DNA from 4 places in the Kitasatospora sp. NPDC043950 genome. Region 3 is predicted to be linked to each of the others. Evidence: riboswitches for the same ligand, from Rfam matches in the RefSeq annotation. Region 3 holds a riboswitch; each other region holds the start of a gene.
The links. A riboswitch is a leader RNA that binds a small molecule or an ion and turns the genes downstream of it on or off. The one in region 3 is predicted to bind cobalamin.

Region 1 (3,014 bases), on a different contig from region 3:
TGTACCGGCCTTCTGTCACATCCGGTTGGCTGTACGGACGGGCGGCCGTCGACGGCACCTCCCCAAGATCGGGCAACAATCGGGCAACAGAGGCAAACCGCCTGGCCGGAAACAGGTGGCGGGGTCATGCCATCACGGCTCAACCCTTGCGGCGACGGTCGCGCTACCCGCCCGACCGGTCACACTCCGTGGCCGACAGGTGAGGTCCGGGTTCCGTACGGAGGCCCCGCGGGTGTGACTTCTCGCGCGGGGGGGCTGGGTTCAGAGAAGGGGGGTGAGCCAGCGGCGGAGGAGTTCGGTGTAGTGGGTGGGGGCGGAGTTCCAGAGGGTGGCGTGGTCGGCGCCCGGGAAAGGCCGGAGGCTGACCACGCCGGGGCGGGCGGCGGCGAGGCGCTCGGCGGCGCGGAAGGGGGCGACCTGGTCGTCGGGGCTGTGCAGGAGGAGGGTGGGGACGCGCAGGTCGGCGCCCTCGGCGATGCGGCCGAAGTCGGCGAGGTCGACGCCGGTGCGGCCCTCGGCGGCGAGGGCGCCGAGCTCGGCGGCGGCGCCGGTGTAGCCGGCCCGGGCGGCGCCGCGGCGGGCGGTGGCGGGCAGGTCGAGGACCGGCGAGTCCAGGACGAGGCCGCTGATGGCATGGGCCCAGGCGGAGCGGGAGGCCGTCTGGAGGGCCATGGTGGCGCCGAGGGACCAGCCGTACAGGATGACCCGGCCGGCGCCGCTGTCGAGGGCGAGCCGTACCGCCGACTCGACGTCGCGCCACTCGGTCTCGCCGAAGTGGCCGAGCCCGTCCGGCGAGGCCGGGGCGCCCTGGTCGCCGCGGTAGGTGACGGCGAGGGCGGGCAGGGCGAGGCGGTCGAGGACGGGGAGGACCGGGAGGGTCTGCTGCCGGTCGGCGCCGGGGCCGTGGACGAGGATCACCCAGGTGCCGCGTTTGCCGTCGAGGCGCCAGGCGGGGAGGGCGCCGAGTTCGCCGTCGGCGGCGGTGTCGGTGAAGGGGAGGCCGAGCGCCTCGGTGGGGTCGCCGAGGTGGACGCGGGGGGTGAAGCGGACCTCGGTGCCGGGGGTGAGGGTGCCCCGGTCCGCGCGGACGAGGCGGCGGGTGACGCCGTTCTCGTCGCTGTGCAGGACCTCCTCGACGACGGCGTGGCCGTGGTCGTCCCATTCCACGGCCCAGCGGCCGGGGCGCAGGCTCTCGGGGCGGCGGTTGAAGGTGATCCGGCCCGCGGCGAGGCTCCGCACCAGGACGGGGCCGGACTCCCGGGCGGCGCTCGCCGGGTGGACCAGCCGTTCGGAGGCCCGGCGGCCGATCACCAGGACGGCGGCCCCGGCGGCCCCGGCGCCGACGACGGCGGCCGCCACGACGGCCGCGGTTCCCCAACGCATATCGCTCCCCGCTCTGCTGGTCTTGGACCGGACGGTGTCCGGGCGGTGTCCGGGCACCAGTTCACCGGGGGGCCGCGCGGGCGGCCACCGGGCTGGGCCGTCCGGGGCACGGCGGGGCCTCGGGCTGGGCGGGCGTCAGGCAGGGCGGGGCGGGCGGATCGGAGGTGGCGACGGGGCTCCGAGGTGTGACCAACCCCTCCGTGACCTCGGTTGACTCCCGGTTCGGCCGCGTGATGGGATCCTGGGGCCAAACGGAGGCATGCAGAGGAAGCCGGTGCGAGTCCGGCGCGGTCCCGCCACTGTCACCGGGGAGCACGCTCGGAACATTGCCACGGCGGACCGTCAGAAGCCGCTGGAAGGCCCGGGGGTGTGTCCGACCCGGAAGCCAGGAGACTCTCGCCCCCGGTACGTCGATCCAGGGCGCGGACCCTGAGTGAGGACACGCACGCGATGCAGGCTGCCCCGCCCCGCCGGACCCCACGCGGCCTTCCGCCGAACCCGCCGTGCGCCCGCTGACCCGCGCCGCCGCGTTCGCGCTCGGCGCCGCCGCGGGCTTCGCCGCGGACGCCCGCTTCGCCGACCCCCGGCGCGGCCACCCGGTGGCCGTCTTCGGCGGTGCGGCGACCCGGCTGGAGCGGCGGGTGTGGCAGGACGACCGGGTGGCCGGCGCCGGGTACACGGCGCTGTGCGTCGGCGCGGTCGCGGCCGGCGCGGTGGCCCTGGACCGTACGGTGGGCCGGCGTCCGCTGGGCCGGGCCGCGCTGGCGGCCGCCGCGACCTGGACGGTGCTGGGCGGCACCTCGCTGACCCGGGAAGCGCGCACCATCGGCCGGTCGCTGGCCACGGGCGACCTGGCGGCCGCGCGGGAGCGGCTGCCGCACCTGTGCGGGCGGGACCCGAGCGCGCTGGACGGGCCTCAGATCGCCCGCGCGGTGGTCGAGTCGGTGGCCGAGAACACGGCGGACGCCGTGGTGAACGCGCTGGTCTGGGGCACGCTGGCGGGCACCCCGGGGCTGCTGGCGTTCCGCGCGGTGAACACGCTGGACGCGATGGTCGGCCACCGCTCGCCGCGGTACGCCCGGTTCGGCTGGGCCTCGGCCCGGCTGGACGACGTGGCGGGCTGGCCGGGCGCCCGGCTGACGGCTCTGCTCACGGTGGCCGCCGCGCCGCAGCCGAAAACGGCCTGGCGGGTCTGGCGGCGGGACGGTTCGGCGCACCCGAGCCCGAACGCGGGCCAGGCGGAGGCGGCCTTCGCGGGCGCGGTGGGCGTCCGGCTGGGCGGGACCCTCCAGTACGGGGAGCGGGTGGAGCACCGGCCGGTGCTGGGCGCGGAGTTGCGGCCGGTGACGGCGGACGACATCGAGCGGGCCTGCGTGCTCTCCCGGCGGGTGGGCGCGCTGGCCCTGGGTACGACGGTCGCGGGGCACGTCGCGCTGCGCTTGCTGACGACACGGTGGAGGGGAAGGGCATGAGCAACGCACTGCTGGTCGCGGGGACGACCTCGGACGCGGGCAAGAGCGTGGTGACCGCGGGCATCTGCCGCTGGCTGGCCCGGCAGGGGGTGCGGGTCGCGCCGTTCAAGGCACAGAACATGTCGCTGAACTCCTTCGTCACCGCCGACGGCGCCGAGA
Region 2 (3,014 bases), on a different contig from region 3:
TCAGACCCTGCAGGGCGATGCCGTTGAGGATCGCGCCCATGGCGTGTTCACGGATGCCGAAGTGCAGGGTGCGCCCGTAGGGGCCGCCCTTCCAGTTCTTTGTCTGGCGGTCGGTGGGGACGAAGGACGGCTGGCCGACCATGGTGGTGATGTTGCTGCCGGCCAGGTCGGCGGAGCCGCCCCACAGCTCGGGCAGGACCGGGGCCAGTGCGGTGAGGACCTCGCCCGAGGCGGCGCGGGTGGCCATGCCCTTGGCGTCGGGGGGAAAGGTCGGCAGGACGTCCGCCCAACCGTCGGGCAGCCGCTGCTCCCGCAGTCGGTCCAGCAGGACGGCGCGCTCGGGGTTCGCCGTGCGCCAGGCCGCGAACCTCTCGTCCCACTCGGCGTGCACCTGCCGGCCGCGGTCGGCGGCCTCGCGTGTGCGGCCCAGGACGTCCTCCTCGACGATGAAGTGCTCTTCGGGGTCGAAGCCCAGCAGCCGCTTGGTGGCGGCGACCTCGTCCTCGCCCAGCGCGGATCCGTGGGCCTTGCCGCTGTCCTGCTTGGTCGGGGCGGGCCAGCCGATCACGGTGCGCAGCATGATCAGCGAAGGGCGGCCGGTCTCCTGCCGGGCGGCGCGGGTGGCCGCCAGGAGCACGTCGACGTCCTCGACGTAGCGGCCGGTGCGCGTCCAGTCCACGGTCTGCACGTGCCAGCCGTAGGCGGCGTAGCGGGCCGGGACGTCCTCGCTGAAGGAGATGTCGGTGTCGTCCTCGATGGAGATGTGGTTGGAGTCGTAGAAGACGATGAGGTCGCCGAGTTCCTGGTGCCCTGCCAGGGAGGCGGCCTCGCCGGTGACGCCTTCCATCATGTCTCCGTCGGAGGCGATCACGTAGACGTGATGGTCGAAGAGGCTGGTGCCCGCTTCGGCGTCCGGGTCGAGGAGACCACGTTCGCGGCGGGCGGCCATCGCCATGCCCACCGCGCTGGCCAGGCCCTGGCCCAGCGGGCCGGTGGTGATCTCCACGCCGGGGGTGTGCCGGTGTTCGGGGTGCCCGGGGGTGGCGGAGCCCCAGGTCCGGTAAGCCTGCAGGTCCGAGAGTTCCAGGCCGTAGCCGGCCAGGTAGAGCTGGATGTAGAGGGTCAGGCTGGAGTGGCCGCAGGAGAGCACGAAGCGGTCCCGTCCCAGCCACCGGTCGTCGCCGGGGTCGTGGCGCATGACGTTCTGGAACAGCAGGTACGCCAGTGGGGCCAGGCTCATCGCGGTGCCCGGATGGCCGTTGCCGACCTTCTGCACCGCGTCGGCGGCCAGCAGCCGCACGGTGTCCACCGCCCGCGCGTCGACCTCGTCCCACCCTGTCCGCCCTGCCACCGGATCCGCGAGGGATTCGTCGCGCCGCGCGGTAGCGTCGTTCTGGTCGTTCGCCATGCCGTTGCTCCTTCGTCTCGGCTTGTCGTCCATCGTTCCTCCGGCACTGGGCGGGCACGACCGCCGGGCCGTCGCCCGCGTGATTGCTGGTGATGTACGAACTATCCCCAGGGGTGGCGCTCTGTCCGGCACGACACACCCTTTCGGTGAGCCGCTCCGCCTCGTCGCTTGCCCCCGAAGTGGGGGAACACACCCCTGACCACCCGTCGCAGGTCCGCGGGAGGGCGTGCGCGGGCCCCCCTTCGACGGCCCGGTGCCTCCGCCGCCGAGCAGGGTCGGTGACGGCGTGCTCGATCCGCTCGACGCCGACGACCAGCCGCGTCTCCGCCCGCCGGCCGAGTGGCGGCGCCCTACTTCCCCGTCACGTGCCCGGACGAGGTCCTGGACCACCACCTGCGGCACTACGCCGTCGAGTTCAGGAACTGGATCGTCGCCGCCCGCACCTGAGACCCCCGACCGGGCCCCGTGGCCGATCCCTCCCGCAACCCCAGGAACGGTCCAGACGACCATCCCACGGGCTGGCCAGCACCGACCTGACCACGCCTGATACCTTGCCATCGCCGTGGTGTACGGGAAACCGGTCTGAGTCCGGTGCGGCCCTCGCCACTGTTGCCGCGGAGTTCCGCGGCCCTCGCTGACCGGCTTTTCCAGCGGTCAGGGCCACTGGGCGGGTTGGAAGAGCCGTCCGGGAAGGTCGGCCGCGGCGCGTTGATGCGGAAGCCAGGAGACCGGCCACGGCGCTACATGTTCCACGAGGGTTTTGGAGAACACGTGCCCAGCGGTCTGCCGTATCCGTTCCGTTCCATATGTTCCGTACGTCCCACAGGTCCGATACGTGTCGGCCGGGCGGTCGCGGCCTTCCTGTTCATCGGCATGCTCGGAGCTTGCACGGGCGCCCCCGCGCCCACCACGTCCGGCGGGACGACCGGAACTGCCGCGCCGGTCAGCGTCGACAATTGCGGGTCCACCGTGACGGTCGGCGCGCCGCCCGACCGGCTGGTGACGCTCAACGAGGGTGCCACCGAGGTGGCCCTGGCCCTCGGCCTGCAGTCCCGCATGGCCGGTACCGCCTACCTCGACGATTCCATCCCGGAGAAGTGGAAGGCGGCCTACGACTCCGTCCCGGTGCTCTCCAAGGACTACCCGACGAAGGAGAAGCTCCTCGCGGCCCGTCCCGACTTCCTGTACGCCTCCTACTCCAGCGCGTTCACCGACAAGGTCGCGGGCACCCGGGGGGAACTGCGCGGCCAGGGCATCCTGTCGTACCTGTCCCCGTTCGGCTGCTCGGACAAGAGCCAGGTGCCGCCGACGACCTGGCAGGCGGTGTGGGGCGAACTGAACGACGTCGCCAAGGTCTTCGGTGTCACGGAGCGGGCCGCCGCGATCCAGCAGCAACAGGAGCAGCAGCTGGCCGAGTTCACGGCGACGGCCGCGGGCAAGGGCTTGAAGGTCCTGTGGTACGACTCGGACACCAAGGCGCCGTTCGTCGGGGCCGGCCACGGCGGACCTCAACTCGTTCTCAATGCCGTGGGCGCCCGCAACGTCTTCGGGGACCTGTCCGGTGGCTGGCAGAACGTGAGCTGGGAGAAGGTCGTCGCGGCGGACC
Region 3 (3,014 bases):
CGCCGAAGGTGTGGTACGCGACCGGCACGGGGATCGGCACGTTGACGCCGACCATGCCGGTGTTCACCCGGCGCGCGAAGTCCCGCGCCGTGTCGCCGTCCCGGGTGTAGACGGCCACGCCGTTGCCGAACTCGTGCTCGCTGGGCAGGCGCAGCGCCTCCTCGTAGTCGGCGGCGCGGAGCACGGTCAGGACGGGGCCGAAGATCTCCTCCCGGTAGATCCGCATGTCGGGAGTCACGCGGTCGAACAGCGAGGCGCCGAGGAAGTAGCCGCCCTCGTGCCCCTCCAGCCGGAAGTCCCGCCCGTCGACCACGAGTTCGGCGCCCTCCTCGACCCCGAGGTCCAGGTAGCCACGGACCCGCTCCAGCGCGTCGGCGCCGACCAGCGGGCCGAAGTCCGCCGCCGGGTCGTCCGAGCGCCCGACCTTCAACGCGGCGATCCGCTCGACCAGTTTGGCCACCAGGGCGTCGGCGGTCTCCTCCCCCACCGGGACGGCCACCGAGATCGCCATGCAGCGCTCGCCGGCCGAGCCGTAGCCGGCGCCGATCAGCGCGTCCGCGGCCTGGTCGAGGTCGGCGTCCGGCATCACGACCAGGTGGTTCTTGGCACCGCCGAAGCACTGCGCCCGCTTCCCGTGCGCGGCGGCGGTGGCGTAGACGTACTGGGCGATCGGCGTGGAGCCGACGAACCCGACCGCCTGCACCCGCGGGTCCTCCAGCAGGGTGTCCACGGCCTCCTTGCCGCCGTTGACCACGTTCAGCACGCCCGGCGGCAGCCCGGCCTCCAGGAGCAGTTCGGCGAGGCGCAGCGGCACCGAGGGGTCGCGTTCCGAGGGCTTGAGGACGAAGGCGTTGCCGCAGGCGAGGGCGGGTGCGGCCTTCCAGAGCGGGATCATCACCGGGAAGTTGAACGGCGTGATGCCCGCGACCACGCCGAGCGGCTGGCGCATCGAGTACACGTCGATGCCGGTGCCCGCGTTGTCGCTGAACTCGCCCTTCAGCAGGTGCGGGATGCCGGCGGCGAACTCCACGACCTCCAGGCCGCGCTGGATGTCCCCGTGGGCATCGGCCACGGTCTTGCCGTGCTCGGCGGACAGCAGCCGGGCCAGCTCGTCCTTCTCCTGCTCGACGAGTTGGAGGAAGCGCAGCAGGACGCGGGCCCGCCGCTGCGGGTTCCACGCGGCCCACCCGGGCTGAGCCTGCGCGGCGTCGGCGATCACCGCCTCGACCTCGGCCCGGCTGGCCAGCGGCACCCGGGCCTGCACCCGGCCGGTGTTGGGGTCGTACACGTCGCCGAAGCGACCGGAGGTGCCGGCGGTGGGCTTGCCGGCGACGAAGTGGGTCAGTTCTCGGACCATCGGGTTCCTTCTCTCGACAGGGTGGGGAGAGGAGGAGGATCGGAGGCCGCCGCGGGTCGGCGGGCACACGGTGGTGCGCCCCGCGGCACGGGCGTGCGGCGGCGGAACGGAACGTCAGGGCGTCGGGGCCCCGGCGGCCGTCGGCACGGGACGACCAGGAGCGGCAGTGGAGCGGGAGCAGCCCGGAGTCATGCGTGTCGTCTCCATCCTCGTGGAAAACACGGAACACCCGCGGCCGGTATCCTGACTCCCGGATCACCGCACGCCCCCAGGCCTTCCCGGCTGGCTGCCAGTGGCCTTCGTCTGCGAGGACGAACTCCCCGGTCACAGTGGCGGGACCGTGCCGGACTCACACCGGCTTCCCTGACACCGCGGACCTGCCGTCGACCATATAGTTGGACGTCCTAGTAAGTCCAGAGGCCCGCACGCGCGTTGCGCCATCGGGTTTCCGCCGCGCCGAGCCCTGCCCGACGCCGGTCACCGCGCAGCCGCGTAACCGCGTAACCGCGTAACCGCCCACCATTCGCAGGCCACCCCCTTGCCGGAACGTTCCGGCATGGCTAGATTCTTCACCACGCCAGCAAAGCTGACTGAACTTTCAGTTATACCGCAGGGCCGCGTCGGCACCAGAGAACAGAAGGAACACCCATGACCACGTCCACCACCACCGGCCGCACGGCCGCCGGAGGCCCCGCCTCCCGCACCTGCCGGACGTCCCGCCGGCAGACGAGGACGGTCCGCCCGTGACCTCGTACGCCGTCCTCACCTCCTTCGGCTCCCCGCTCGGCTCCCCCGGCCGCACCAGGCCGGCCGAACGCGCGCCGCTGCGCGTCGGGCTCGTGCAGATGCGCTGGCACACCGACCCGGCCGAGCACGACGCCCGGCTGCGCGAGGGCGTGGCACTCGCCGCCGCGCAGGGCGCGACGATGGTGTGCCTGCCCGAGCTGACCCGCAGTCCCTACTTCTGCAACACCGACGACCCGATGGGGGAGGGCGCCGCCCGCCACCTGGAGGACGTCGAGACGGGGCCCACCACCCGCCTCGCCGCCGAACTCGCCGCCGAACTCGGCATCAGCGTCCACGCCTCCCTGTACGAGCGCGCCGAGGACGGCGGCCTCGGCTACAACACGGCCGTCTGCGTGGACCGCGACGGCACCCTCGTCGCCAGAACCCGGAAGAACCACATCCCGGCCTTCCCCGGCTACCGCGAGGACCTGTGCTTCCGCCCCGGCGACAGCGGGTTCCCCGTCCTGGCCCACCAGGGCGCCGCCTTCGGCTTCCCCACCTGCTGGGACGAGTGGTTCCCCGAACTCGCCCGCGCCTACGCGCTCGGCGGCGCCGAAGTCCTCGTCCACCCCACCGCCATCGGCTCCGAGGTGGACCTCCCGGACTTCGACACCCGGCCCATGTGGGAGCACGCCATCAGCGCCAACGGCCTCGCCAACGCGCTGTTCATGATCGTGCCCAACCGGATCGGGACGGAGGGCCGGTCCACCTTCTACGGCTCGTCGTTCATCTCCGACCCGTACGGCCGGATCCTGCTCCGCGCCCCGCGCGACCGGCCCGCCGTCCTCGTCGCCGACCTCGACCTCGACCAGTGCCGGGACTGGCGGGAGTTCGGCCTCCTGCGCACCCGCCGCCCCGAGCTGTACGCCCC
Region 4 (3,014 bases), on a different contig from region 3:
CGAGCCCGCCGGTCGTCGAGTTCCCGTCCCAGCAGGGCGAGTCCAGCGAGACGAAGGTCCGGTTCCAGGTGGCACCGTTGACCGTCACCTGGAGCGCGGAGAACAGTGCCCCCGCGTCCTGCGGCGCCGGGTCGGTGGCGGCCTCCCAGATCGGCTTCGACGGGTCGTCCGGCGCTCCGCCCGGGGTGCCGGACGGGTTCCCGCCCGGGGTTGCGGCGGCACTCGGCGCGGCACTCCGGGCGGCACCCGATGCGGCGGAGGACGGCCGGTTGGAGGCCGAGGCGATCGGCCCGGCGACCGGCTTGTCGCCGCCGCCCTTCGTCAGCAGCACCGCCCCGCCCGCGATCAGGCCGCCGACCAGGACGACCGCGACCGCCACGCCGAGGGCCCGCAGTCGGCGGCGGCGCTTGCCGTCCGCCGCGTTGCGGTCGGCCAGCGCCTCCCAGTTCGGCTCGGCGCGCTGCGGCGCCTGGGGCTGCGGGTACGACTGCGGATGCGGCTGGGGGTGTGCCTGGGGATGCGGCTGGGGGTGCGCCTGGGGGTTCGGCTGCCACTGCGGCGGCAGCTGCTGCCCTGGCGGTCCCGGCTGCGGCAGCGGAGGCTGCCCCGGCGGACCGGGCTGCGCCACCGGCTGCGCGGGCGGCACCGGAGGCCCGTACGAGGCCGGCGGCGGCCCGAAGCCCCCGCTCGGCGGCAACACCGGACCGGGCACCACCGGCGGCTGCTGACCGTGCGCGTCCCCCGGCCCGGGGGGAGGCGTTCCCTGCGGACCCTGCCCGGGTGCGCCAGTTCCGTCGCTCACGCGCCCCCTCGCTTCGCTCGATGATCGCTTCGCGAAACGCGCCCCTCGGCGCTTCGCTCGCTCATGCGCCCAGATCGTAGGGCATGCCCGCGGCAACCGGTCCGCCCGGTGACCGTTCCGTATCGAAACCAGGACGCCGGGGCCCGGAATCAGGGCGCCGGGAGCCCGGAATCAGGGCGCCGGAAGCCCGGATCCGAGGCGCCCCAAGGCCACGACCCGCCCCCTCCCGGCACCACCGGTTATCGCTCCGACACACCGCGCCGTACTACATGTGGGGTCGCATCAGAGAGACACCACTAGATGTATGCTCAATCCTGCTGTCGATGCAGGGGAACCCGGTGCGAATCCGGGACTGCCCCGCAGCGGTGAGCGGGCGGCTACCAGTAGCCGCCCCGCGAGTCCGAGTACCTGCCGACGGTGTGCGCACGGGCCCTCCCGCAGAGGCCGCGCCAGCACGAGAACTACCTTCCGGGCCTCGCGGGCGGGCCGGGGACGCCACTGTCGCGCGACGCTTCCTGCGTACGTGCCGTGCTCCCCTGCCCCGAACGGCCCGGTACCCCCCGATCACCGCCGCCGATCGCCGCCAGGAGAGAGCGCCTTGACCACCGCTGCCTCAGCCACCCTGCCCGCCCAGGGCACCGGCCCCGCCCCCACCGACCCGACGGTCTCCGACCCCGGCGGCGCGCTCCTTCGGCTGCTCACCGACCGCAGCGTCGATCTCCCCCAGGTGGACCCCGGCCATGTCGCCGCCGCCGCGCTGCGCGGCCGCCACGCCGGCTCGGACTTCGCCGAGCTGCGCGGGCTGGCCGTGGACGCCGCCGCGTCGATGATCGCCGAGGACCCCCAGTACTCGAAGCTGGCCGCCCGGCTGCTCGCCCTGGAGATCGTCGACGAGGCGAACAGCCAGGGCTCGCGCTCCTTCGCCGCCTCGATCGCCGTCGGCCACGCCGAGGGCCTGATCGGCGACACCACCGCCGCCTTCGTCACCAAGCACGCCGCCGCCCTGGACGCGCTGATCGACGCGCACGGCGACGACCGCTTCGAGTACTTCGGCCTGCGCACCGTGCAGTCCCGCTACCTGCTGCGCCACCCGATCACCCGCAAGGTCATCGAGACCCCGCAGCACTTCCTGCTCCGCGTCGCCTGCGGCCTGGCGGTCGGCGACAGCGAGCAGTCGGTGCGCGAGGTCGCCGAGCTGTACGGCCTGATGAGCCGGCTGGAGTACCTGACCTCCTCGCCGACCCTGTTCAACTCCGGCACCCGGCACCCGCAGATGTCGAGCTGCTACCTGCTCGACTCCCCGCTGGACAACCTGGACTCGATCTACAACCGCTACGCGCAGATCGCCCGGCTGTCCAAGCACGCCGGCGGCATCGGCCTGTCCTACTCGCGCATCCGCTCGCGCGGCAGCCTGATCCGCGGCACCAACGGCAAGTCCAACGGCATCGTCCCGTTCCTGCGCACCCTCGACTCCTCGGTCGCCGCCGTCAACCAGGGCGGCCGCCGCAAGGGCGCGGCCTGCGTCTACCTGGAGACCTGGCACGCCGACATCGAGGAGTTCCTGGAGCTCCGCGACAACACCGGCGAGGAGGCGCGGCGCACCCACAACCTCAACCTGGCGCACTGGATCCCGGACGAGTTCATGCGCCGGGTCAACGCCAACGAGGACTGGTCGCTGTTCTCCCCCGCCGACGTGCCCGAGCTCGTCGACCTGTGGGGCTCCGACTTCGACGAGGCCTACCGCAAGGCCGAGCTGGCCGGCAAGGCCGTGCGCACCATCCCCGCGCAGACCCTGTACGCCCGGATGATGCGCACCCTGGCGCAGACCGGCAACGGCTGGATGACCTTCAAGGACGCCTCCAACCGCGCCGCCAACCAGACCGCGCTGCCCGGCCGCACGGTGCACTCCTCGAACCTGTGCACCGAGATCCTGGAGGTCACGGACGACTCCGAGACCGCCGTCTGCAACCTCGGCTCGGTCAACCTCGGCGCCCACGTCGCCCCGGGGGCCTCCGTCGACGACCTGCTCGGCGCCATGGACTGGGAGCGCCTCGACGCCACCGTCCGCACCGCCGTGACGTTCCTCGACCGCGTGGTGGACATCAACTTCTACCCGACCACCGAGGCCGGCACCTCCAACTCCCGCTGGCGCCCGGTCGGCCTCGGCGTGATGGGCCTCCAGGACGTCTTCTTCAAGCTGCGGATCGACTTC

Region 1: linked by a shared signal. The riboswitch ahead of AC07BF_RS03865 (cobalamin biosynthesis protein) and the one ahead of AC07BF_RS02660 (CoA-acylating methylmalonate-semialdehyde dehydrogenase) in region 3 are both predicted to bind cobalamin.
Region 2: linked by a shared signal. The riboswitch ahead of AC07BF_RS30470 (ABC transporter substrate-binding protein) and the one ahead of AC07BF_RS02660 (CoA-acylating methylmalonate-semialdehyde dehydrogenase) in region 3 are both predicted to bind cobalamin.
Region 4: linked by a shared signal. The riboswitch ahead of AC07BF_RS27880 (ribonucleoside-diphosphate reductase subunit alpha) and the one ahead of AC07BF_RS02660 (CoA-acylating methylmalonate-semialdehyde dehydrogenase) in region 3 are both predicted to bind cobalamin.

The regions. Positions count from the first base shown of each region.
Region 1 covers NZ_JBWKER010000004.1:67,558-70,571, forward strand. Annotated here, with positions in the region: gene AC07BF_RS03860 (alpha/beta hydrolase family protein) at 262-1,383, opposite strand; cobalamin riboswitch at 1,648-1,779, shown strand; gene AC07BF_RS03865 (cobalamin biosynthesis protein) at 1,887-2,855, shown strand; gene AC07BF_RS03870 (cobyric acid synthase) at 2,852-3,014, shown strand, end outside.
Region 2 covers NZ_JBWKER010000056.1:39,449-42,462, reverse strand. Annotated here, with positions in the region: gene tkt (transketolase) at 1-1,408, opposite strand, end outside; cobalamin riboswitch at 1,955-2,159, shown strand; gene AC07BF_RS30470 (ABC transporter substrate-binding protein) at 2,282-3,014, shown strand, end outside.
Region 3 covers NZ_JBWKER010000003.1:91,871-94,884, reverse strand. Annotated here, with positions in the region: gene AC07BF_RS02660 (CoA-acylating methylmalonate-semialdehyde dehydrogenase) at 1-1,357, opposite strand, end outside; cobalamin riboswitch at 1,574-1,746, opposite strand; gene AC07BF_RS02655 (nitrilase-related carbon-nitrogen hydrolase) at 2,101-3,014, shown strand, end outside.
Region 4 covers NZ_JBWKER010000047.1:40,679-43,692, forward strand. Annotated here, with positions in the region: gene AC07BF_RS27875 (hypothetical protein) at 1-646, opposite strand, end outside; cobalamin riboswitch at 1,107-1,232, shown strand; gene AC07BF_RS27880 (ribonucleoside-diphosphate reductase subunit alpha) at 1,425-3,014, shown strand, end outside.